DNA from 4 places in the Micromonospora sp. NBRC 110038 genome. Region 2 is predicted to be linked to each of the others. Evidence: riboswitches for the same ligand, from Rfam matches in the RefSeq annotation. Region 2 holds a riboswitch; each other region holds the start of a gene.

Region 1 (5,137 bases), on a different contig from region 2:
GCGAGGTGCTGTCGGGCCTGGTGGTGGCGGTGCACGCGGAGGTGCCGCTGAGCCGGCTCCGGCACATGATCTACGCGTACCCGACGTTCCACCGCGCCATCGAGACCGCCCTGCGCGACCTGAGCTAGCCGGCCGGCACCCCCTCAGGCGGGGGCGCCGTGGCGGCCCGCACCGGCCGCGAAGCGCGCCGCCCCCGCCGTCGCGTCGGCCGCGAGGGACGCCGCGCCGTAGGCCAGCTCCACCGCGAGGGCGTCCGGCTCGGGCAGGTTCGCGCCGGCCAGCACCGCCGCCCGGTCGTTGCGCAGGCACGCCTGCGGGTGCCGGGCGATCTCGGCGGCCAGACGCTCGGCCTCCGCGCGGGCCGCACCCGGCGCGACCAGCCGGTTCACCAACCCCATCGCGTACGCCTCCTCGGCCGGGACCGGCCGGCCCGTGAGGATCAGGTCCAGCGCCCGGCTCTCGCCGATCAGCCTCGGCAGGCGGACGGTGCCGCCGTCGACCAGTGGCACGCCCCAGCGCCGGCAGAACACGCCGAGCACCGCGTCGGACTCGGCGACCCGCAGGTCGCACCAGAGCGCCAGCTCCAGCCCGCCGGCCACGGCGTACCCGGAGATCGCGGCGATCACCGGCTTGGACAGCCGCAGCCGCGTCGGGCCCATCGGGCCGTCGCCGTCCGGCTCGACCCGGTTGCCGCTCGGCGTGCCGATCGCCTTGAGGTCCGCCCCGGCGCAGAACGTGCCGCCGGCCCCCCACAGCACGGCCACCGCCGCCGCCGGGTCGGCCTCGAAGGCGCGGAACGCGTCGGCCAGGGCCCGGGCGGTGGGACCGTCGACGGCGTTGCGGGACGCCGGCCGGTCCAGGATCACCGTGGTCACCGCGGCGGCGTGCTCGACCCGTACCCCCATCGGGACAGCATGCCCTGCCCGGACGCCGACGCACCAGCGCGGGCGTAGCCACCCTGCCGGACGGCCACCGGTGTTCGTACTCCGTACATCGGCTTCGCACGGCGGACAGCCCGGCCCGTGGCGGCTTCTCTCGTCCTCTGTCGGCCGCCAGAATGCGCGCTGAAGGGCCACCGAACGTGTCGACGCGAACTCGTGCGGTGCCCGTCGCCCGTCGCCGTGGGCCCCGGGTGAGGTGAGGGTGAGGGACGCCGTTGGGCGCCACCGCCGCCGTGATGCGGGGAGATGCCGTGACAGGACGTACCGGGGCGGGGCCGTCCGCGACGAAGCGGGTCGACTGCGGCGACGAGGCATCCGCCGACCCGCCCGGGTCGTGGTCGCGGCTCGTCACGGACGATCCGGACGAGGCGCACCGCTGGCTGCTGGCGGCCTATCCGGAACACCGATTACGCGCGTTCGACCGCCGCGGTGGGGTCGTCTTCCGGGCCGCCCACGCGCGTTTCGGCTCGGCCAGCGTGGCCCGGGTGCGCTATCCGATGAACGCGGACAACGACGTGTCCACCCGGGACGTCGTCGGGGTGGCGGAGGTGCTCTCCGGTGGCTGGGGGGTCGACGTCGGGGCCGGGGAGGTGATGGCCGGAGCCGGTGACCTGCTGCTCGTGCCGCCCCGGCGGACCAGGGCGATCCTGCACCGCGACATGGAGGTCGTCGCCGTGGAGATCCCCCTCGCCGACGTGCGGCGGGTGGCGCAGGAGCGGTGTGGCCTCGCGCCGGTCGACCTGCGGTTCCAGGGGCTGTCGCCGGTGTCCCCGTCCGCCGCGCAGCTCTGGCGCAACACCACGCGCTATCTCACCCAGGTGGCGCTGCCGGGCGCCGCGTTCGGGGCCAACGCGCTGGTGCAGGCGGAGGCGACGGGCCTGCTGGTGGCCGTCGCGCTGGCGACGTTCCCCAACACGACGATGACCGAGGCGCCGTCGCGCGGCGCGGGGGCCGTCGCGCCGGCCGCGGTCCGTCGTGCCGTCGCCTACATCGAGCAGTACGCGGACCAGACCCTGACCGTGACCGACGTGGCGGTCGCGGCCGGGCTGGGCGCGCGGGCGCTCCAGCAGGCCTTCCGCAAGTACCTCGACACCACCCCGACGCGCTACCTGCGACAGGTACGCCTGGAACGGGTGCACACCGAACTCCAGGCCGCCGAGCCCGGCGCGGGCCTCACCGTGGCCGCCGTCGCCGCTCGGTGGGGCTTCGCCCACCTGGGCCGGTTCGCCACCGAGTACCGCCGGGCCTACGGGCGGCCGCCCAGCCAGACGCTGCGGAGCTGACCGGGCGCGAGAACCCCTCGGGCCTGGGAGGTGGCGCTCCGGCGTGCCGTTGCACTGTCCACCCGGGCCGGGTAGCTAGGCTCCCTCGTGACCCAGGGGGGTGAATTGGTGACTTCGGGTAGTCACGTCCCGCCCGCGCTCACCCGGTTCTCGACCAGCGACCCGGCAGAGGCGGCGCACGTCTACGAGACCGCGTACGGCCGCAGCGTGCGGCTGGCCGCCGTGCCGACCGGGCTTCCGCTCCGCCACGACCGGTGGAACGCCGGGGCGTTCTGCATCGACGACATCAGCATCGCCCTCGACCTGCGGGTGAACGCGGAACCACTCGGTTACGTCCTGCTCGCCGCCCCCCGCCGGGGGTGCTTCGGGCGCCGCTGCGACGGCGTCGACGAGCTGGTCGGCCCCGGCGAGATCGCCGTGCTGTACCAGCCCGACCTGCCCGGCTCCTCGTGGTCCAGCGACCTGGACGTGACCTGCGTCCTGCTGGACCTCTCGCTGATCGACCAGGTCGCCCGCGCCGATCCGGACCGGCCGCTGGCACCCCTGCGGTTCGTCAGCTTCCGGCCGATCCGCGCCGACGCGGAGTGGCGGTGGCGGCAGACCGTCCGGTACGCGGAGTCGGTCATGGCCGCCGGCGGCGCGCCGGGCGCGTCCCCGCTCGTGCTCGGTGGCCTCGGCCGCCTGCTCGCCGCGGCGACGCTCGCCGCGTTTCCCAGCAACGCCCTCCGGGAGGACCGGCCGTGCGACCGGGCCGACGCCCACGCGGGGACCCTGCGCCGGGCGATCGCCTTCATCGAGTCCACCGCGGGGACCGACATCGGCCTCGTCGACATCGCCCGCGCCGCCGGCACCACCCCCCGCGCGGTGCAGCTCGCGTTCCGCAGTCAGCTCGGCACGACCCCCCTGGCCTACCTGCGCCGGGTGCGACTCGACCTGGCCCGCCAGGAACTGTCCCGGGCCACGCCCGGCGACGGCACCTCCGTGGCCGCGACCGCCGCGCGCTGGGGATTCGCCGACCCGCGCCGCTTCGCCGCCCGCTACCTCACCACGTACGGGGAACTGCCCGGCCGGACGCTGCACCGCTGACGCGGGTTAGCATCGCCGGCGGCACGATCATGCGAGGTGCCCCGCGGGTGCGGGGAGAATCGGGAAGCCGGTGTGAATCCGGCACGGGCCCGCCGCGGTGACCGGGGAGCCACCGTCCACGCGCGAGGAGCGCAGCCACTGGCCGTGCGGCTGGGAAGGCGGACGGGCAGGCGTCGATCCGGGAGTCCGAAGACCGGCCTCGCGTCGACCGCCCACCCGCTGGGTGGGCCGAGCGCAGCGGGAGCCTGCCTGTGGAACTCTACGACGCCATCCACCGCCGCCGGGACGTCCGGGCCCAGTTCACCGGGGAGCCGGTGCCGGCCGACGCCCTGCACCGGATCCTCGACGCCGCGCACGCCGCGCCCAGCGTCGGCTACTCGCAGCCGTGGGACTTCGTCCTGGTCCGGGACGCCGCCGTCCGCCGCCGGTTCTACCGGCACGTGCAGGCCGAGCGGGCCACGTTCGCCGCCACCCTGGACGGCGCGGCGGCCGAGCGGTTCGCGCGTATCAAGATCGACGGGGTGCTGGAGTCGACGCTGTCGATCGTCGTCACGTACGACCCGGAGCGCGGCGGCCCGGCCGTGCTCGGGCGGCACTCCATCGCCGACGCCGGCCTCTACTCGGTCTGCCTGGCCATCCAGAACCTCTGGCTCGCCGCGACCGCCGAGGGGCTGGGCGTCGGGTGGGTCTCCTTCTACCGGGAGCCGTTCCTCGCCGAACTGCTGGGCGTGCCGGCCGGCATCCGGCCGGTGGCCTGGCTCTGCGTCGGGCCGGTCACGCACCTGGAGACCGTGCCCGACCTGGAGCGGCACGGGTGGCGGCGACGCCGGCCCCTCGCCGAGGCGGTGCACCACGACCGCTGGCCGCAACGGGTGACCGACCGACCGAACAGCTAATTCAGGTACGTCTATGTGGCGGCTAGGCTGGCGTAGCGCTGAGTCATCACTTAGCTACGTTGGGAGGAGTTCCATGCGTACCACCGTCAAGGTCCTGGCCGCGTCCGTCTTCGCCGTCCTGGGCCTCGCCGCCGGTGCCACCCCGGCCCTCGCCGCCGCCCCGGCACCCTTCTGCGAGTCCGGCGCGTCGCAGTTCTACTGCGACGCCAGCAGCGCCGGCACGACGACCTGGAGCATCACCTGGTACTCCGGCAGCGTCGGCACCTTCACGACCGCCGGGTCGACCCTCTTCGCCACCTGCCCGGCCAGCAACCTCGGCCACCCGGTGCGTGCCAGCTACAGCTACTTCGACGGCAGCACGACCCAGTACAGCGGCACCACCCAGTTCATCTGCCGCAGCGGCCCCTGGCTGTAGCCGGCCCCGTCCGGCGTACGCGCGACCCACGCGTACGCCGGACGCCCGGCACGGCTGCCCGGTTTGCGACCGCTTCTGCCGGGAAGTCGGACGGAATGCGGGCACTCTTGACGAAACTCGAACAGGCTTCGGCCCTGGACCGGGCCGGCGACCGGCTGCAGCGCGGCGTCCAGGCCACCCTGCGCCCGCAGCGGGTCCGCGACCTGCTGCACGGCGTCTTCATCGGCCACCCCCTGCACCCGGCGCTGGTGCAGGTGCCGGTCGGCTCCTGGATCAGCGCGGCCGTACTCGACCTGATGCCCGGCCAGCGCCGGGCGGCCACCGCCCTGGTGGGGCTGGGCACCGTCAGCGCCCTCCCGGCGGCGATCGCCGGCCTGAACGACTGGGCGGCCCTCTCCCGGGAGCAGCGCCGCGTCGGGCTGGTGCACGCCGCCGCCAACGCCGTCGGCCTGACCCTGTACGCGGGTTCGCTGGCGGCCCGGCTGCGCGGGCGGCACGGGACGGGGCGGGCGCTGG
Region 2 (5,137 bases):
GGCGGCCGGGACCGGGCCCGGGGCGTCGTTCGTCCGCGCGGACGTACGCGAGTACGTGTCGCCGGACGCGTTCGACGTCGTGGTGAACATGTACACGTCCTTCGGGTACTTCGACGAGCACGACGACAACCTCCAAGTCCTGCGCAACGCGTACCGCTGCCTGGTGCCCGGGGGAACGCTGATCGTCGACCTGTTGAGCAAGGAGGTCTACGCCTCCTGGGTGGGGCCCCCGAAGATCGTCGACGTGCCCGGCGGCATGGTGGTCATGCGCGACACGATCCTCGACGACTGGACCCGGTACCGCACCGACTGGACGCTGGTCCGCGGCGACCGCGCCGAGCACACCTCGCTCACCTGCTGGGTCTACAGCGCCGCGGAGCTGACGGACATGGTCGCGCAGGCCGGGTTCGAAAAGGTCGAGTGCTTCGGCGACTTCGATGGCGGGCCGTACGACGGCGGGGCCACCCGGCTGATCGTCCGGGGAACCAAGGCGTGACCGGCATCCGCCGGTTCACCCGGGTGCAACTCGCGCTGCTCGGCAGCGGCTTCCTCGTCAACCTGATCAACTTCTCGGTGTACCCGTACCTGGCGGTCCTGCTCCGCGACCGGATGAACCTGGGCATGGACCAGGTGGGTGTCATCCTCGGGCTAGCCACGTTCGTGCAGTTCGCCGGCGGGCTGCCGGGCGCGGCCCTCGCCGAGCGGCTCGGCCTCCAACGGTGCCTGCTCGCCGCGATGGTGCTGCAGACGCTCGGCTCGCTGGGCTTCCTCGCCGGCGGCGCCTGGCCGGCGCTGACGATCGCCGCGCTGTTCCTGCGCTCGGCGGCCTCGGCGGTCTACTCGCCCAGCGTGCGGGGCTACACGGTGCTCGGCGCGACCCCGGACGAGCGGCCACGGCTGGTCTCCGCGAGCTACGCCACGGGCAACGTCGGCATCGCGCTCGGGCCGGTGGCGGGCGCGCTGTTCATCCACGACCCGACCGTGATGTTCGCCGTCGCCACCGTGCTGCACCTGGCGATGACGATCGGGCACGCATTCCTGCCCCGGGAACGACGAGCCGACCACGAGGTGGTCGAGCCGCTGCGCCGCGCCCTGCACGGGATCGCGGTGCTGCCGTTCGCCGTGACCGCCCTGACCCTCTACCTGCACATGCACTTCTACCAGTATCTGTCGTCGTACGCCGAGGGCCGGGTGCCGGCCGTGTTCTACGGGTCGGCCATGATGGCGTACTCGCTGCTCCTGGCCGTGATCCAGCCGCTGATCTCCCAGCGGGTCGAGCGGATGCGGTACCCGCACGCGATGGCCCTCGGCTTCGGCGGCCTGGCCGTCGGCATGCTCGCCTTCACCGGAGGCAACGAGATCGCGGTCGCCGCCGGCGTCCTCGCCATCGGCGCGGGCAACTCCGTGATCTTCCTCAAGAACACCCTCGAAGCGCTCGCCCGCACCGACAGATCCCCCACGGTCGTCTTCGGCCAGCAGCGGCTCGCCGAAGGCGCCGGCGCGTTCCTCAGCGGCGTCGCGGGCGGGGGCCTCTACCAGCTGTTCGAGTCCGCCGGGAACCTCGCCGGCTTCTGGCTGGCCATCGCCGCCCAGTGCCTGCTGCTGCCACCGGTCGTGATCCTCGCGGACCGGATGCTCCGCCGCCCCACACCCGAACCGACAGGGGTGTCATGAACCCGGCAGAAGCGATCACCACCGCCCACACCGTCGCCGAGCGGCTCCGCGCGGACGCCGTCGAGCGGGACCACGCCAACCAACCCCCGCACGCCGAGATCGAACTGCTGCGTGACAGCGGCCTGCTCGCCCTCGACCCCGACGACCACCCCACCACACACGCCGTGACCCGGATCGTGGCGGCCACCGACCCGTCGATCGGTCACCTCCTCGGTTACCACTACCTGCACCTGTGGCGGGCCACGCTCTACGACAACGCCGAGCTGGCGACCTCGCTACGCCAGGAGGCCGCCACCGGCCGGGTGTTCGTAGCCGCGGTCAGCAACCCACGCGACACCATCACGGCCACCACGACCAGCGACGGACTCCGCGTCTCGGGCCGCGGCGCGTTCGCCACCGGCTGCGCCGTCGCCGACCGCCTGCTCGTCAGCGCGATCCGCGACGATCACACGGCACGTCTCGTCGTCGTCATGCACGGCAGCTGCAGTGGAGTCTCGCACCCTCCGGACTGGGACAATCTGGGCCAACGCCTGACGGCGAGTGGAAGCGTCGCCTTCGACGACGTCCGGGTCAGCCAGGGCGACGTGCTGGGCACCTTCCCGGCCGACGAAGACGAGTCCAGCCCCCGCCACCTACGCCTGTCCCTGGTGTCGCTGGCCTTCCAGGCAGTCCTCACGCAGGTCCTCGTCGGCATCACTGCCGGCGCGATCGACGAGGCCGCCAGATACACCCGCGAGCGTTCGCGCCCCTGGCCCGCGAGCGGACTCGGGCAAGCCGTCGATGATCCCCACGTGCTGACGGGCTACGGAGAGTTCACCGCAGTCCTGGCCGCAGCGCGTCTCCTGGCCGACCACGCGACCCGCGCCCTCACCGAGGCCGACGCCCGCGGCCCCGCCCTGACCCCGGCCGAACGCGGCCGGACGGCACTGACCGTCTCCGCCGCGAAGGTCGTGTCCAGCCGGCTGGCCACGGAGGCGACGAGCAGGATCTTCGAGTTCACCGGCGCGCGCGCGACGGCCCGCGCCACCGGCCTCGACCGGTTCTGGCGTGACGCCCGCACGCTCACCCTGCACGACCCCGTCGCATATAAGGCCCGGGAACTCGGCGACCACCTTCTCACCGGGCGGTATCCACGCATGACGGCACACAGCTGACCGACCCCCGGCATCCGGCGGTGGTCCGACAGAGAAGACCGCGGTGAGGAGCCTGTCGACGCGGGTCGTTCAGATCCGGTCACCGGTGTGGTCCGCGTGGGCACTCAAGGCAGGGGAGTCGACCACGACCGCGAGCGGCTGAGGGGTGACTCCGTCACGCCTCTCGACCCCTGACAGCTGGCCGGGCCGTATCCGAGCCGGCCAGTACCCGGGTGAGACGCTCACACATGCTGTCGGTGGAGTCGCCTTCGGCGACGATCGCCTCGATCCGCGCCAGCCGGGCCCGGGCCTGACGCACCTCGTGCTCCAGCCGGGTGGCGCGGGCAGCCGTCGCGCCTACCTGCCGTCGGCAGGCGTCGAGGCGTTCGAAGTCCTCCGGGCGAATCGCCACCCATTCGCTGCCGTCCACGAGCACGGCCACCCTGTCGATCCTACTGCCCATTCGTCACCTTCCCGTCGGACAGCTCGAGGCTGCTGCCGCGATGTCTCTGTGTCTCGAAGGGGGACGCGCCAACGCCGATCGCTTCTGGACACCTAGGATAGACAGCAGTGCTGGTTCGCTGTGACGCTCAAGCGTCGCGGCGTCGTAAGAGGGAACCCGGTGCGAGACCGGGACTGCCCCGCAGCGGTGAGTGGGAACGACCGCCGTCATCAAGCACTGGACCGCGAGGTCTGGGAAGCGACGGCCATTAGGCGACCGGACAGGTCATGCCCACGAGTCCGAAGACCTGCCCGCACCGCGTACGCCGGCCGGCGTGCGCCGCTGACGGTCTCTCGGGAAGGCCGGGGCGGAAGCCGGTGCGCCCCTGCGCCTCTTCCCTCCCGCCCTCGCGTGAGTCCTCGGACGCTTCGAGGGAAGGACCCATGAGCACCACATTCGGTCAGAGCACCGTGCTCGGTTATCCACGTATCGGTGGTAACCGTGAACTGAAGAAGGCCGTGGAGGCCTACTGGGCGGGCCGCATCGACGCCGCGGAGTTGGAGAGCACCTCGGTCGCGCTGCGCGCCGGGGTCTGGCGGACGCTGCGCGACGCCCGCCTGGACGCGATCCCGTCGAACACGTTCTCCTACTACGATCACGTCCTCGACACGGCGGTGGCCGTCGGCGCGGTCCCACGACGCTTCGCCCGACTCGGCCTGTCAGGGCTCGACACCTACTTCGCCATGGCCCGCGGCGTCGACGCCGAACCGGCGCTGGAACTGACGAAGTGGTTCGACACGAACTATCACTACCTGGTCCCGGAGATCGGACCCGACACCGTCTTCGCCGCGAACCCCGACAAGGCGTTGCGTGAGTACGGAGAAGCCCGCGCGCTGGGTATCGAGAGCCGACCGGTGCTGGTCGGGCCCGCCACGTTCCTGCTGCTGGCCAAGACCTCCACACCAGGCGTCGAGTCATTCGATCGGATGGCCGAACTCGTCGACGTGTACGCCGACGTTCTCCGTGCCCTCGCCGCCGCCGGTGTCACGTGGGTTCAGCTGGACGAACCCGCCTACGTGGCCGACCGCACCACGGCCGAGATCGAGGCGCTACACGATGCCTACATGCGGTTGTGCTCCGTGCGGCAGCGGCCGAGGATCTTCGTCGCCACCTACTTCGGGGAACTCGGTGACGCGCTGCCCGCGCTGCTGGACACGCCGGTCGAGGCGCTCGGCCTGGACCTCGTTGCCGGGCCCGGCAACCTGCGACGTCTCGCCGGAGCCGGCCCACTGCACGGCAAGACGATCGTCGCCGGGCTCGTCGACGGTCGCAACGTCTGGCGCACCGACCTTCGGGCGGCGATAACGACCGGTGCCGCGGTCACCGGGCTCGCCGACCACGTCGCCGTGTCCACCTCCTGCTCCCTGCTGCACACACCGGTGGATCTCTCCGCCGAGACCACGCTCGATCCGCAGCTGCGACGGCGGTTGGCCTTCGCCCGGCAGAAGGTCGACGAGGTCGTCCTGCTCGGCCGCGCCCTGCGCGACGGCACGACGCCGCTGCCTGAACCGCTACCACCCGCCCCGAAAGCGTGGCGCGACGACACCGTGCGGGGCAGGCTCGCCGCGCTGCGCCCAGGCGACAGGCAACGGGGCGACCACCGGCGGCGGGCGGCGGTCCAGCAGGCCCGGTTGCACCTGCCGCCGCTGCCCACCACGACCATCGGCTCGTTCCCGCAGACCGCCGAGCTGCGTGCGGCCCGCGCCGCACACCGGTCCGGCCGGCTCGACGACTCCGGCTACGTCCAGCGGATGCGCGCCGAGGTCGAGCATGTCATCCGGCTCCAGGAGCGGCTGGGCCTCGACGTACTCGTGCACGGCGAGCCGGA
Region 3 (5,137 bases), on a different contig from region 2:
GACTTCCAGGCGTACAGGTACATCGAGGAGAGCTTGCCGATGGTCGGCGCGCTCAGGAACAGGTTGAGCGACTGCGACTGGTCGACGTACGGGGCGCGGGCGGCGGCCAGGTCGATCAGCGCGCGCTGCGGCAGCTCCCACGCCGTGCGGAACAGGCTCCGCACCGCCTCGGGCAGCTCGGTGACGCCCTGCACCGAGCCCTCGTCCCGCTTGATCCGCTCGCGGATCGCCGGGGTCCACAGCCCGCGCGCCTTCAGCTCGCGGACCAGGTACGTGTTGACCTGGAGGAACTCGCCGGACATGGTCTCGCGCTTGAACAGGTTGGACACCTGGGGCTCGATGCACTCGTAGCAGCCGGCGATCGAGGCGATGGTGGCGGTCGGCGCGATCGCGACCAGCAGCGAGTTGCGCAGGCCGTGCGCGGCGATCCGCGCGCGCAGCGCGGCCCACCGCGACGTCTGCGTGACCCGCGCTCCCCACAGGTCCGGGTGCAGCTCGCCCTTGGCGGCCCGGGTCTGGGCGTACGCCGGGTGCGGGCCGAACCGCTCGGCGAGCCCGGCGGAGGTCTCCAGCGCGGTCAGGAAGATCTCCTCCTGCACCCGGGTCGACAGCTCGCGGGCCTCCGGCGAGTCGAACGGCAGGCGCAGGGTGAACAGCGCGTCCTGCCAGCCCATCAGCCCGAGCCCGACCGGCCGCCAGCGCGGGTTCGACGCCGCCGCCTGCTCGGCCGGGTAGTAGTTGATGTCGATCACCCGGTCGAGGAACACCACCGCCGTGCGGACGGTCGCGCGCAGCCGGTCCCAGTCGACGCCGTCGGGGCCGACGTGCGCGCCCAGGTTGACCGAGCCGAGGTTGCACACCGCCGTCTCGGCGTCGTCGTTGACCTCCAGGATCTCGGTGCACAGGTTCGACAGGTGGATCACGTTGCCCGGCTCGCCGGTCTGGTTGGACAGCCGGTTGGACGCGTCCTTGAACGTCATCCACCCGTTGCCGGTCTGCGCGAGCGTGCGCATCATCCGCCCGTACAGGTCGCGGGCGCGGACCGTGCGGACGGCCTTCTTCTCCGCCGCCCGGTACGCGGCGTCGAACGCCTCCCCGTACAGGTCGGGCAGCTCGGGGGCGTCGGACGGGTCGATCAGCGACCAGTCGCCGTCGGCCTCGACCCGGCGCATGAACTCGTCCGGGATCCAGTTGGCCAGGTTCAGGTTGTGGGTGCGCCGGGACTCCTCGCCGGTGTTGTCCCGCAGCTCCAGGAACTCCTCGACGTCCGGGTGCCACGGCTCCAGGTAGACGCAGGCCGCGCCCTTGCGCCGGCCGCCCTGGTTGACCGCCGCCACCCCGGCGTCGAGCGTCTTGAGGAACGGCACGATCCCGTTCGACCTGCCGTTGGTGCCCCGGATCAACGCGCCCCGGCCGCGCACCCGCGACCAGGAGATGCCGATGCCGCCGGAGAACTTCGACAGCTTCGCCACCTGGTGGTAGCGCTCGTAGATGGAGTCGAGTTCGTCGCGCGGCGAGTCGACCAGGAAGCACGACGACATCTGGGTGTGCCGGGTGCCGGAGTTGAACAGCGTCGGCGAGCTGGGCAGGTACGCCAGGGCGGACATCAGGCGGTAGAAGTCGACCGCCTCCCCCGCCGTCTGCGACAGCCCGCAGGCCACCCGCAGCAGCCAGTACTGCGGCGTCTCCACCACCAGCCGGGTCTGCGGGTGCCGCAGCAGGTAACGGTCGGCGACCGTGCGCAGGCCGAAGTACTCGAACCGCAGGTCCCCGGCCGGGTCGACGGCGTCGTCCAGCTCGCGGGCGTGGGCGGCCACGAAGGCGGCCGTGCCGTCGCCGATCAGGCCCAGGCCGTGGGCGTACCGGATGGACTGGCTGAAGCTGTCCACCTCCTGCCCGCGGACCTCCTCGGCCACGTACGCGGCCAGCAGCCGCGCCGCCAGCTTCGAGTACTGCGGTTCCTCGCCGATCAGCTCCGCCGCCGTCTGGATCGACAGCTTGTCCAGCTCGGCCGTGGTCGCCCCGTCGTACAGGCCGCTGATCGTCTTCGTCGCCACCCGCAGCGGGTCGACCTCGTCCAGGTCGGCGACCCAGCGCTGCACCGCCTCGACGATCTTGTTGACGTCCACCGGCTCGGTGTCGCCGTCCCGCTTACGGACCTGCATGACGTGCCGGCGTTGCCCCGGCCCCGCCTGTTCGCGCGTCGCGCTCATGTTCGCCCTCCTCAAGCCCGTCCCCGAGGTCGAGGGCGCGCGGGAGGACGCCGCCGGACACCCGCGACGGCACAACCCGCCGCCGCTGCCGGCTGATGGCGTCGGCCGTCCCACGCGGCCTTCGACCGCCGCACGCGTCGCGTGCGGCACGCTGGCAGGTCTTCGGACTCGCGGGCGTCATGCTCGGTGCCTACTGGCCGTCGCTTCCCAGGCCCGGCCGGGCCCAGTGCTTCGTTGACGGCGGTCGTTCCCACTCACCGCTGCGGGGCAGCCCCGGAATCACACCGGGTTCCCTCTTGCCTCGACCACCGTGGACCGATGGCCGAACCAGCTACGGGTGACACCATATATGGGCGCAAGGCGAAGATGGCAACACCAGATGATGTGTCGGGCGAGTCGCCGCGCAGCGTGACCCCACCCTCGCGCCGGGTGAGCGGCGACCGCGGGCCACCGGCCGGACGACGGGCCAGCCCGCAGGTGCGCGGGCTGGCCCGGATCCGGGGTTGCGGCCGGCTAGGAGGTCTTCAGGCTCCACTGCTGGTTCGCGCCGCCGTTGCACGACCACAGGACGATCTTCGTGCCGTTGGCGGTGGCGGCGCCGCTGGCATCCAGGCAGAGCCCCGACGCCACGCCCGTGATGGTGCCGTTGGCGTTGACGTTCCACTGCTGGTTGCTGCCGCCGTTGCAGTCCCAGATCACGACCGTGGTGCCATTGCTGGTGCCCTGGCCGTAGGCGTCCAGGCACTTGTTGCCGTACACCTGGAGCTGGCGGCTCGACGTGTAGGTCCACCGCTGGTTGCTGCCGCCCCCGCAGTCGAAGAGCTGCACCTGGGTGCCGTTGGTCGTCGTCGAGTTCGGCACGTCCACGCAGCGGTTGGACTGGGTGCCGACGATGGTGCCCTGCTGGCCGTTCCCGCCGTTCGCCGGGGGCGGCGGCGCCACCACGGCCGGCGCGGCCGACACGACGGTGGCCCGGTCCAGCGCGACGGGGCCGTTGCCGACGACCCGTACCCGCACGACGTGTTGCCCCTGCGTGAGGGTGCCGCTGTTGTACAGCGCCACGTTGCCCCGACGGGCGGACGCCTGGAAGCTGACCGTCTGCTCCGGGCCGCCGTCGACCGAGACGGCGGCCGAGCCGTGCGACGGGTCCTGCACCCCGAACAGCACCACGCGGTTGCCGGTGACGGTGAGGGTGGCCGTGTCACCGGCCGTGCCGCTGCGGGTGTAGTCCTTGCTGAAGGTCTGGTTGTCCCCGACGGCCTGCCAGCTCCCCGCGTAGGTGAAGCTCTGCCGGTCGTTGACGTCGACCGGGAAGCCGAACGTGTACGCGCCGCTGGTCGGCACGATCGGGTCGGTGGACGCGGTCGTGTTCACGGTGACGTTCGCCGACGTCAGGCCCGGCGCCGACGCCGTCAGCGTCACCGCGCCGGTCTGGCCCAGCGCGCTCTTGAGGTACACCGCGCCGGTGCCGGCCTCCAGGGCCAGCGGGCTCTCCCCCACGACCGCCCCGGGCCCGGTGACGGTGAACGACACGGGGGCGCTGTTGGTGGGTACCACCTGGTTGTTGCTGTCGAGGGCCTTGACCACGACGCGGGTCATGTCCCCGCCGTCGGCCTTGATCGCGGAGTCGTCGGCCGTCAGCGTCAGCCGGGTCGCCGCGCCCGGGGTGTGCCGGGTGTCGGTGGCCACGACCTGCCCGCCGATCCAGCAGTCGGCCCGCAGCTGCCCGGTGCTCACGGTGATCCCGGTGAACTGGAACATCGGGTGCGGCAGGCTCGTGTACGCGTTGGGGTTGATGCGTCCCCGGGACGCGCCGTTGACGAACAGCTCGACCTGCTGGCAGTTGCCGCCGACGTAGACGGTGCCGCTGGAGACGCCGGGCGTCCACTGGCTGGCGATCGACACGTACGGCCCGTACAGCGCGGGGTCGCGCTGCGAGGCGTACGCGGCGGCGGCGATCTTCGGGATCCGGAAGATGTCCGAGACGCCGTGGTAGCAGGTGTAGTCCTGGCAGGACGGCGGGGTCACGAACGTGGTGTTGTAGTCGAAGGCCGCCCAGCCCAGCGCGCCGGCCATGTTCGACCTGCCGGCGGCGGTGTTCTGCACGTTCAGGTGCACCCGCATCGTGTTGACCTGCGTCTGCTCCGGGTCCCACGACTTGTGCGGGGAGGTGTGCCCGACCGCCTCGGTGACCAGCCACGGCAGCACGGTCGGCGCTTCGGCGGTGCCGGAGAAGTCGTTGTAGGTGTAGACGTCCTCCAGCAGCTCGCTGCCCTTGAAGTTGCGCACGCCGCCGGTGGGACGCGACGGGTCGAGCTGCCGGGCCAGGTTGTTGGTGCGGGTGTAGAAGTTGTGGTTGTCGCCGGACTCGTTGATCCGCACCCCCCACAGCACGACCGACGGGTGGTTGCGGTCGCGCATCACCATCTCGCGGACGTTCTCCACCGCGATGTCCTGCCAGGCGGTGTTGCCGATGTGCTGCCAGCCGGGGATCTCCTCCATCACCAGCAGGCCGATCTCGTCGGCGCGGTCGAGGAACTCCGGGTCCTGCGGGTAGTGCGAGGTCCGCACGATGTTCGCGCCGAGTTCGTACTTGATGATGTCGGCGTCCTTGGCCTGGAGCCGGTTGGGCGCGGCCCGGCCGATGTAGGGGTAGGACTCGTGCCGGTTGAGCCCGCGCAGCTTCAGCGCCTGGCCGTTGATGTAGAACTTGCCGTCGCTCTTGTTGAACTGGATGGTCCGGATGCCGATCCGGGTCTTGTGCTCGTCCACGTAGGTGGAGCCGTCGCGCACCTGCGTGTAGACGGTGTAGAGGTACGGGCGGTCCGGGTGCCAGGCGGTGGGGTTGGCGATCGTGCTGGTGTCGTAGGCGAACTCGACGGCCGACTGCGCCCCGATGGTCTGGGTGGCCGTGCCGGTGGCCA
Region 4 (5,137 bases), on a different contig from region 2:
TGTCGCGGGCGGCCCGGCGGGCGGGCGGTGGATCCACGAGGCCGCGAAGAGCACCCGGAAGCCGTGCGGGGCGAGGTCCAGGTCGGCGAAGCTGTCCTTCACCGACGCGCCGGGCCCGGCGTCGATCCGGGCCAGCAGTCGGGCGGCGTCCACGCCGGGGCGCAGCGTCACCGCGTCCGGATACCACGGTGGGGAACGGCGGGGCACCGACCAGGCGTCCGCGTCGCGCGCTCCCGCGAGGCCGTGGGCCCGGCCGACCAGGTCGCACCAGTCGGCGTTGTCCCGCGCCGCCACCGCCCGCCACGCCACCACCGGGCGAGTGTACGGGGAGGCCGGGCGGGGTCAGCTTCCTCTCATCCCGCGTCCAGCAGGCTGCCAGGCGGGGATGGTCCACTGGAGCGTACGCCGAGGAGAGGAGCCGGGCATGGGCTGGTTCAGCCGCCGCCGACCCGCCGCCGACGGAACCCCGACGAAGCTCGACCGCGAGGCGACGCCGGACGACCTCGCCGCCCTGGAGGCGTTCGTCCGCAGCCGCCGGGGGGTGGAGTTCTATCTGGAACCGGAGACCACCGCGACCGACACGACGGTGATGGCGATCGCCCACGACGGAGAGTGGATCCGTCGGCGGACCGGGTCGCCGCGGGCCGCCGCGAAGATCGCCCAACGGCACGCCGTGCCCTTGTACGAGGCCGCGCGCACCGGATACCCGGAGCGCATGCGGGCCTGGAACCGGGCGCACCCGGAGCGCCGGGCGCACTGACCCGCCGGGCCGGCGCACGGACCCGCGTCGGCGCGCACCGGCCCGCCGCGCGGCGTCGCTCAGCGCACGTGCGCGGCGATGGCGCGCGCGCAGTCGAGCGACTCGGTGCGGCCGGTGTCGACCTCGACGTCGTAGTGGACGCCCTCGTGCACGGTCTCGGCCTGCGTCGCCGCCATCCCGATCACCCGGTCGCCCCGGGCGATCTCCCGGCCCGCCGCGACGGCCGGGGCACACCGCACCCCGGCCCACAGCACCTCGAGACCGGTCAGGTAGCCGCGGAGGCGCTCCTGGGACGCGCCGCCACCGAGGAAGACCTCGTCCAGGACGATCCGGGCTCCGGCGCCCGCCATCGCGGCGATGCCGACCAGCCAGGCGTGCTGCACGGCGAGGAAGTCCTCCCCGACGTCGACCTCGCCCCGCCGGCCGAAGCTCAGCCCGGCGGGGGAACCCAGCATGGCCGGCGGCAGCCGGTCGATCAGGTCGTCCACGCCGAAACTGATCCACGGGTGCGGCAGGACGCGCTGGAGGCACCGGACGATCGCGGACTTGCCCGAGCTGGAGCCGCCGTTGAGCACGATGACCTGCGTCGCCACCTGATCGGATTCCCTTCGGGCAACTCCCGTCCCGCGCGAGCGGGTGATGATCGGAATCAGCCTAACCAATCCGGGGGTCGGTCGGCGGGAAAAGACGCGCGGAGCGACCCGGAGCCATCGGCGTACGACATTTGCTTTTTCCGCATCCGATTCCTTGAGCCATTGTCGTCACTCGATGTCGAGCGGGGGTGGGAGTGGCCGGGAGCCCGGCGTTGACCGGCGGCGGTCGGGTGTGGCAGCATTCGCGGCCTGACGGCAGTGAAGGAAGCCGGTGCGATTCCGGCGCGGTCCCGCCACTGTCACCGGGGAGCGATCCCCCCTCGTGAGTCACGGCCGTGTGTCTGCGGTTGGAAGGCCGGGGGAGAGCGTCGATCCGGGAGCCAGGATACTTCGGCCGTCGGAGCGACCCCAGGGCGTGGACACCCGAGGAGGACCCGATGACGCACGGCGTCTCGCACATCGACGACCATCGTCGCCGCCTGCTGGCGCGCGGCAGCCTGCCCGCGCCCCGTCGCCGCACCTGAGCCCGCGCACCGCGTACCGCGCCATGCTGCGCTCCCGGCGCCCCGGCCGTCGCCGGTGAACCGGCCGCAGGCCCGCCGTATCCGCTGACCCCGCGCCCCTGCCTGCCCGCCGGCGGCCCACCCGCCGCCCGGTGCGTCACTCTCCGGAGCCTTCCGTGCGCATCCTGCTGCTGTCCACCGCCGACACCGACCTGCTCGCCGCCCGGGCCAGCGGCGCCGGCTACCGGCTGGCCAACCCCGCCCGGGTCGCCGCCGACGCCGTGCCGGCGCTGCTCGACGGCATCGACCTCGCCGTCGTACGGCTGCTCGGCGGCCGGCAGGCGTGGCCGGACGGCCTGGCGGCCGTGCTCGGCTCCGGGGTGCCGACGGTCGTCCTCGGCGGCGAGGCGGTCCCCGACGCCGAGCTGATGGCCGCGTCCACCGTGGCCTCCGGGGTGGCCACCGACGCCCTGGCGTACCTGGTCGAGGGCGGGCCGGGCAACCTCGCCGAGCTGGCCCGGTTCCTCTCCGACACGGTGCTGCTCACCGGCGAGGGCTTCGTCCCGCCCGCGTCGACCCCCGGGCACGGCGTCCACGGCGAGCGCCCCCACAAGCCCGAGCGGCCGACCGTCGGGATCGTCTTCTACCGGGCGCACGCCCTCGCCGGGAACACCGCCTTCGTCGACTCCCTCGCCGACGCGGTCGACGCCGCCGGGGCGAACCCCCTGCCGATCTTCTGCGGCTCGCTGCGCGGGCTCGCCCCCGGCGACGGGCCGCTGGAGCTGTTCGCCCGCTGTGACGCCCTCGTCGTCACCGTGCTCGCCGCCGGCGGGACCGTGGCCGCCGACGCCTCCGGCGGGGGCGACGACGACGCCTGGGACGTCGGCGCGCTCGCCGCCCTCGACGTGCCGATCGTGCAGGCGCTCTGCCTCACCAGCACCCGCGAGCAGTGGGCCGGCAGCGACGCCGGGCTGTCGCCGCTGGACGCCGCCATGCAGGTGGCCATCCCCGAGTTCGACGGCCGGATCGTCACCGTGCCGTTCTCGTTCAAGCGCATCGACGCCGACGGGCTGTCGGTCTACGAGCCCGACCCCGAGCGGGCCGCCCGGGTCGCCGGGATCGCCGCGCGCCAGGCCCGGCTGCGGCACGTGCCGGGCGCCGACAAGCGGCTGGCGATCGTGCTCAGCTCCTACCCGACGAAGCACTCCCGGGTCGGCAACGCCGTCGGCCTGGACACCCCCGCCTCGGCGGTGCGGCTGCTCGCCGCGCTGGCCGCCGCCGGCTACCACCTCGGCGACCGGCCCGTGCCCGACGACGGGGACGCGCTCATCCACGCCCTGATCGCCGCCGGCGGCCACGACGTGGAGTGGCTCACCCCCGAGCAGCTCGCCGCCGCCGACGCCCGGGTGCCGCAGGCGAGCTACCGGCGCTGGTTCGACGCGGTCCCGGCCGGGCTGCGCGAGCGGATCCGCGAGCACTGGGGCGAGCCGCCCGGCGAGCTGTACGTCGACGACGGCCACGTCGTGCTCGCCGGCCTGCGGCTGGGCAACGTGCTGCTGGCGATCCAGCCGCCGCGCGGCTTCGGCGAGAACCCGATCGCCATCTACCACGACCCCGACCTGCCGCCCAGCCACCACTACCTCGCCGCGTACCGCTGGCTGGCCGCGCCGGAGGCCGACGGCGGGTTCGGGGCGGACGCCGTGGTGCACCTCGGCAAGCACGGCACCCTGGAGTGGCTGCCCGGCAAGGGCCTCGGTCTGGCCGCCGACTGCGCCCCCGACGCCGTCCTCGGCGACCTGCCGCTGGTGTACCCGTTCATCGTCAACGACCCCGGCGAGGGCACCCAGGCCAAGCGCCGCGCCCACGCCGTCGTCGTCGACCACCTCGTCCCGCCGATGGCCCGCGCCGAGACGTACGGCGACCTGGCGAAGCTCGAACAGCTCCTCGACGAGTACGCCACCGTGCAGGCGCTCGACCCGGCGAAGGTGCCGACGGTGCGGGCGCAGATCTGGGACCTGGTGCGCGCCGCCGAGCTGCACCACGATCTGCACACCGCGGACATGCCCGCCGCCGACGACTTCGACGACTTCGTGCTGCACCTCGACGGGTACCTGTGCGAGGTCAAGGACGTGCAGATCCGCGACGGCCTGCACGTCCTCGGCGGCGCGCCCACCGGCGAGGCCCGGGTCAACCTGGTCCTCGCCGTGCTGCGCGCCCCCCAGGTGTGGGGCGGGGTGCGCGCCCTGCCCGGCCTGCGCCAGGCGCTCGCCGCCGCGTACGGCCTCGACGAGGCCGCCCTGCTCGCCGAGCCGGGACGGCGCATCGCCGTGCCGACGGAGCTGACCGACGTGGCCGACGGCCCCGCCGGCACCGCCGCCGACGCCGTCGACCTGATCGAGGGGCTGGCCCGCCGCCTCGTCGTCGCCATGGAGACCCTCGGCTGGGCCGCCGACGCAGACGACGACAGCGCCGTCGCCGACCGTGTCGATGCCGTCGTCGCGGAGGTCGCCGGCCGGGCGATCCCCGACGCCGCCGACGTGCTGCGCTTCGCCGCCCGCGAGGTGGTGCCCCGGCTGGCGCGGACCACCGACGAGGTCGACCGGGTGCTCGGCGCGCTCGACGGCCGGTTCGTGCCGCCCGGCCCGTCCGGCTCGCCCACCCGGGGCCTGGTCAACGTGCTGCCCACCGGCCGCAACTTCTACTCCGTCGACCCGAAGGCCATCCCCAGCCGCAACGCCTGGGACGTCGGCGTGGCCCTCGCGGACTCGCTGCTGGCCCGGCACCTCGCCGACACCGGCGCCTATCCCCGCTCGGTGGGGCTCACCGTCTGGGGGACCAGCGCCATGCGCACCCAGGGCGACGACGTCGCCGAGGTGCTCGCCCTGCTCGGCTGCCGCCCCACCTGGGACGACCGGTCCCGCCGGGTCACCGGCGTCGAGGTGGTGCCGCTCGCCGAGCTGGGTCGGCCCCGCGTCGACGTCACCGTCCGCATCTCCGGGTTCTTCCGCGACGCGTTCCCGCACGTCGTCGCGCTGATCGACGACGCGGTGCGTCGCGTCGCCGCCCTCGCGGAGCCAGCCGAGGAGAACTACGTCGCCGCGCACGTCGCCGCCGACCTCGCCGAGCACGGCGACGAGCGCCGGGCCACCGCCCGCGTCTTCGGCTCCAAACCGGGGGCGTACGGGGCGGGGCTGCTGCCGCTGATCGACGCCCGCAACTGGCGCAGCGACGCCGACCTCGCCGAGGTGTACGCCGTCTGGGGCGGCTACGCGTACGGCCCC

What was found. A riboswitch is a leader RNA that binds a small molecule or an ion and turns the genes downstream of it on or off. The one in region 2 is predicted to bind cobalamin.
Region 1: another riboswitch for cobalamin. It lies ahead of bluB (5,6-dimethylbenzimidazole synthase); the one in region 2 lies ahead of metE (5-methyltetrahydropteroyltriglutamate--homocysteine S-methyltransferase).
Region 3: another riboswitch for cobalamin. It lies ahead of LPU61_RS21845 (ribonucleoside-diphosphate reductase subunit alpha); the one in region 2 lies ahead of metE (5-methyltetrahydropteroyltriglutamate--homocysteine S-methyltransferase).
Region 4: another riboswitch for cobalamin. It lies ahead of cobN (cobaltochelatase subunit CobN); the one in region 2 lies ahead of metE (5-methyltetrahydropteroyltriglutamate--homocysteine S-methyltransferase).

Annotation. Positions count from the first base shown of each region.
Region 1 covers NZ_BBOL01000005.1:67,495-72,631, reverse strand. The annotation lists gene LPU61_RS18650 (NAD(P)/FAD-dependent oxidoreductase) at 1-128, shown strand, start outside; gene LPU61_RS18645 (crotonase/enoyl-CoA hydratase family protein) at 144-905, opposite strand; gene LPU61_RS18640 (AraC family transcriptional regulator) at 1,193-2,224, shown strand; gene LPU61_RS18635 (helix-turn-helix domain-containing protein) at 2,333-3,310, shown strand; cobalamin riboswitch at 3,328-3,527, shown strand; gene bluB (5,6-dimethylbenzimidazole synthase) at 3,562-4,206, shown strand; gene LPU61_RS18625 (hypothetical protein) at 4,280-4,621, shown strand; gene LPU61_RS18620 (Rieske 2Fe-2S domain-containing protein) at 4,717-5,137, shown strand, end outside.
Region 2 covers NZ_BBOL01000009.1:451,385-456,521, forward strand. The annotation lists gene LPU61_RS27575 (class I SAM-dependent methyltransferase) at 1-496, shown strand, start outside; gene LPU61_RS27580 (MFS transporter) at 493-1,674, shown strand; gene LPU61_RS27585 (acyl-CoA dehydrogenase family protein) at 1,671-2,828, shown strand; gene LPU61_RS27590 (hypothetical protein) at 2,983-3,249, opposite strand; cobalamin riboswitch at 3,365-3,579, shown strand; partial or broken gene metE (5-methyltetrahydropteroyltriglutamate--homocysteine S-methyltransferase) at 3,693-5,137, shown strand, end outside.
Region 3 covers NZ_BBOL01000006.1:159,116-164,252, reverse strand. The annotation lists gene LPU61_RS21845 (ribonucleoside-diphosphate reductase subunit alpha) at 1-2,213, opposite strand, end outside; cobalamin riboswitch at 2,349-2,560, opposite strand; gene LPU61_RS21840 (glycoside hydrolase family 2 TIM barrel-domain containing protein) at 2,727-5,137, opposite strand, start outside.
Region 4 covers NZ_BBOL01000008.1:195,949-201,085, reverse strand. The annotation lists gene LPU61_RS24990 (hypothetical protein) at 1-312, opposite strand, end outside; gene LPU61_RS24985 (hypothetical protein) at 425-760, shown strand; gene cpt (chloramphenicol phosphotransferase CPT) at 820-1,353, opposite strand; cobalamin riboswitch at 1,615-1,744, shown strand; gene cobN (cobaltochelatase subunit CobN) at 2,033-5,137, shown strand, end outside.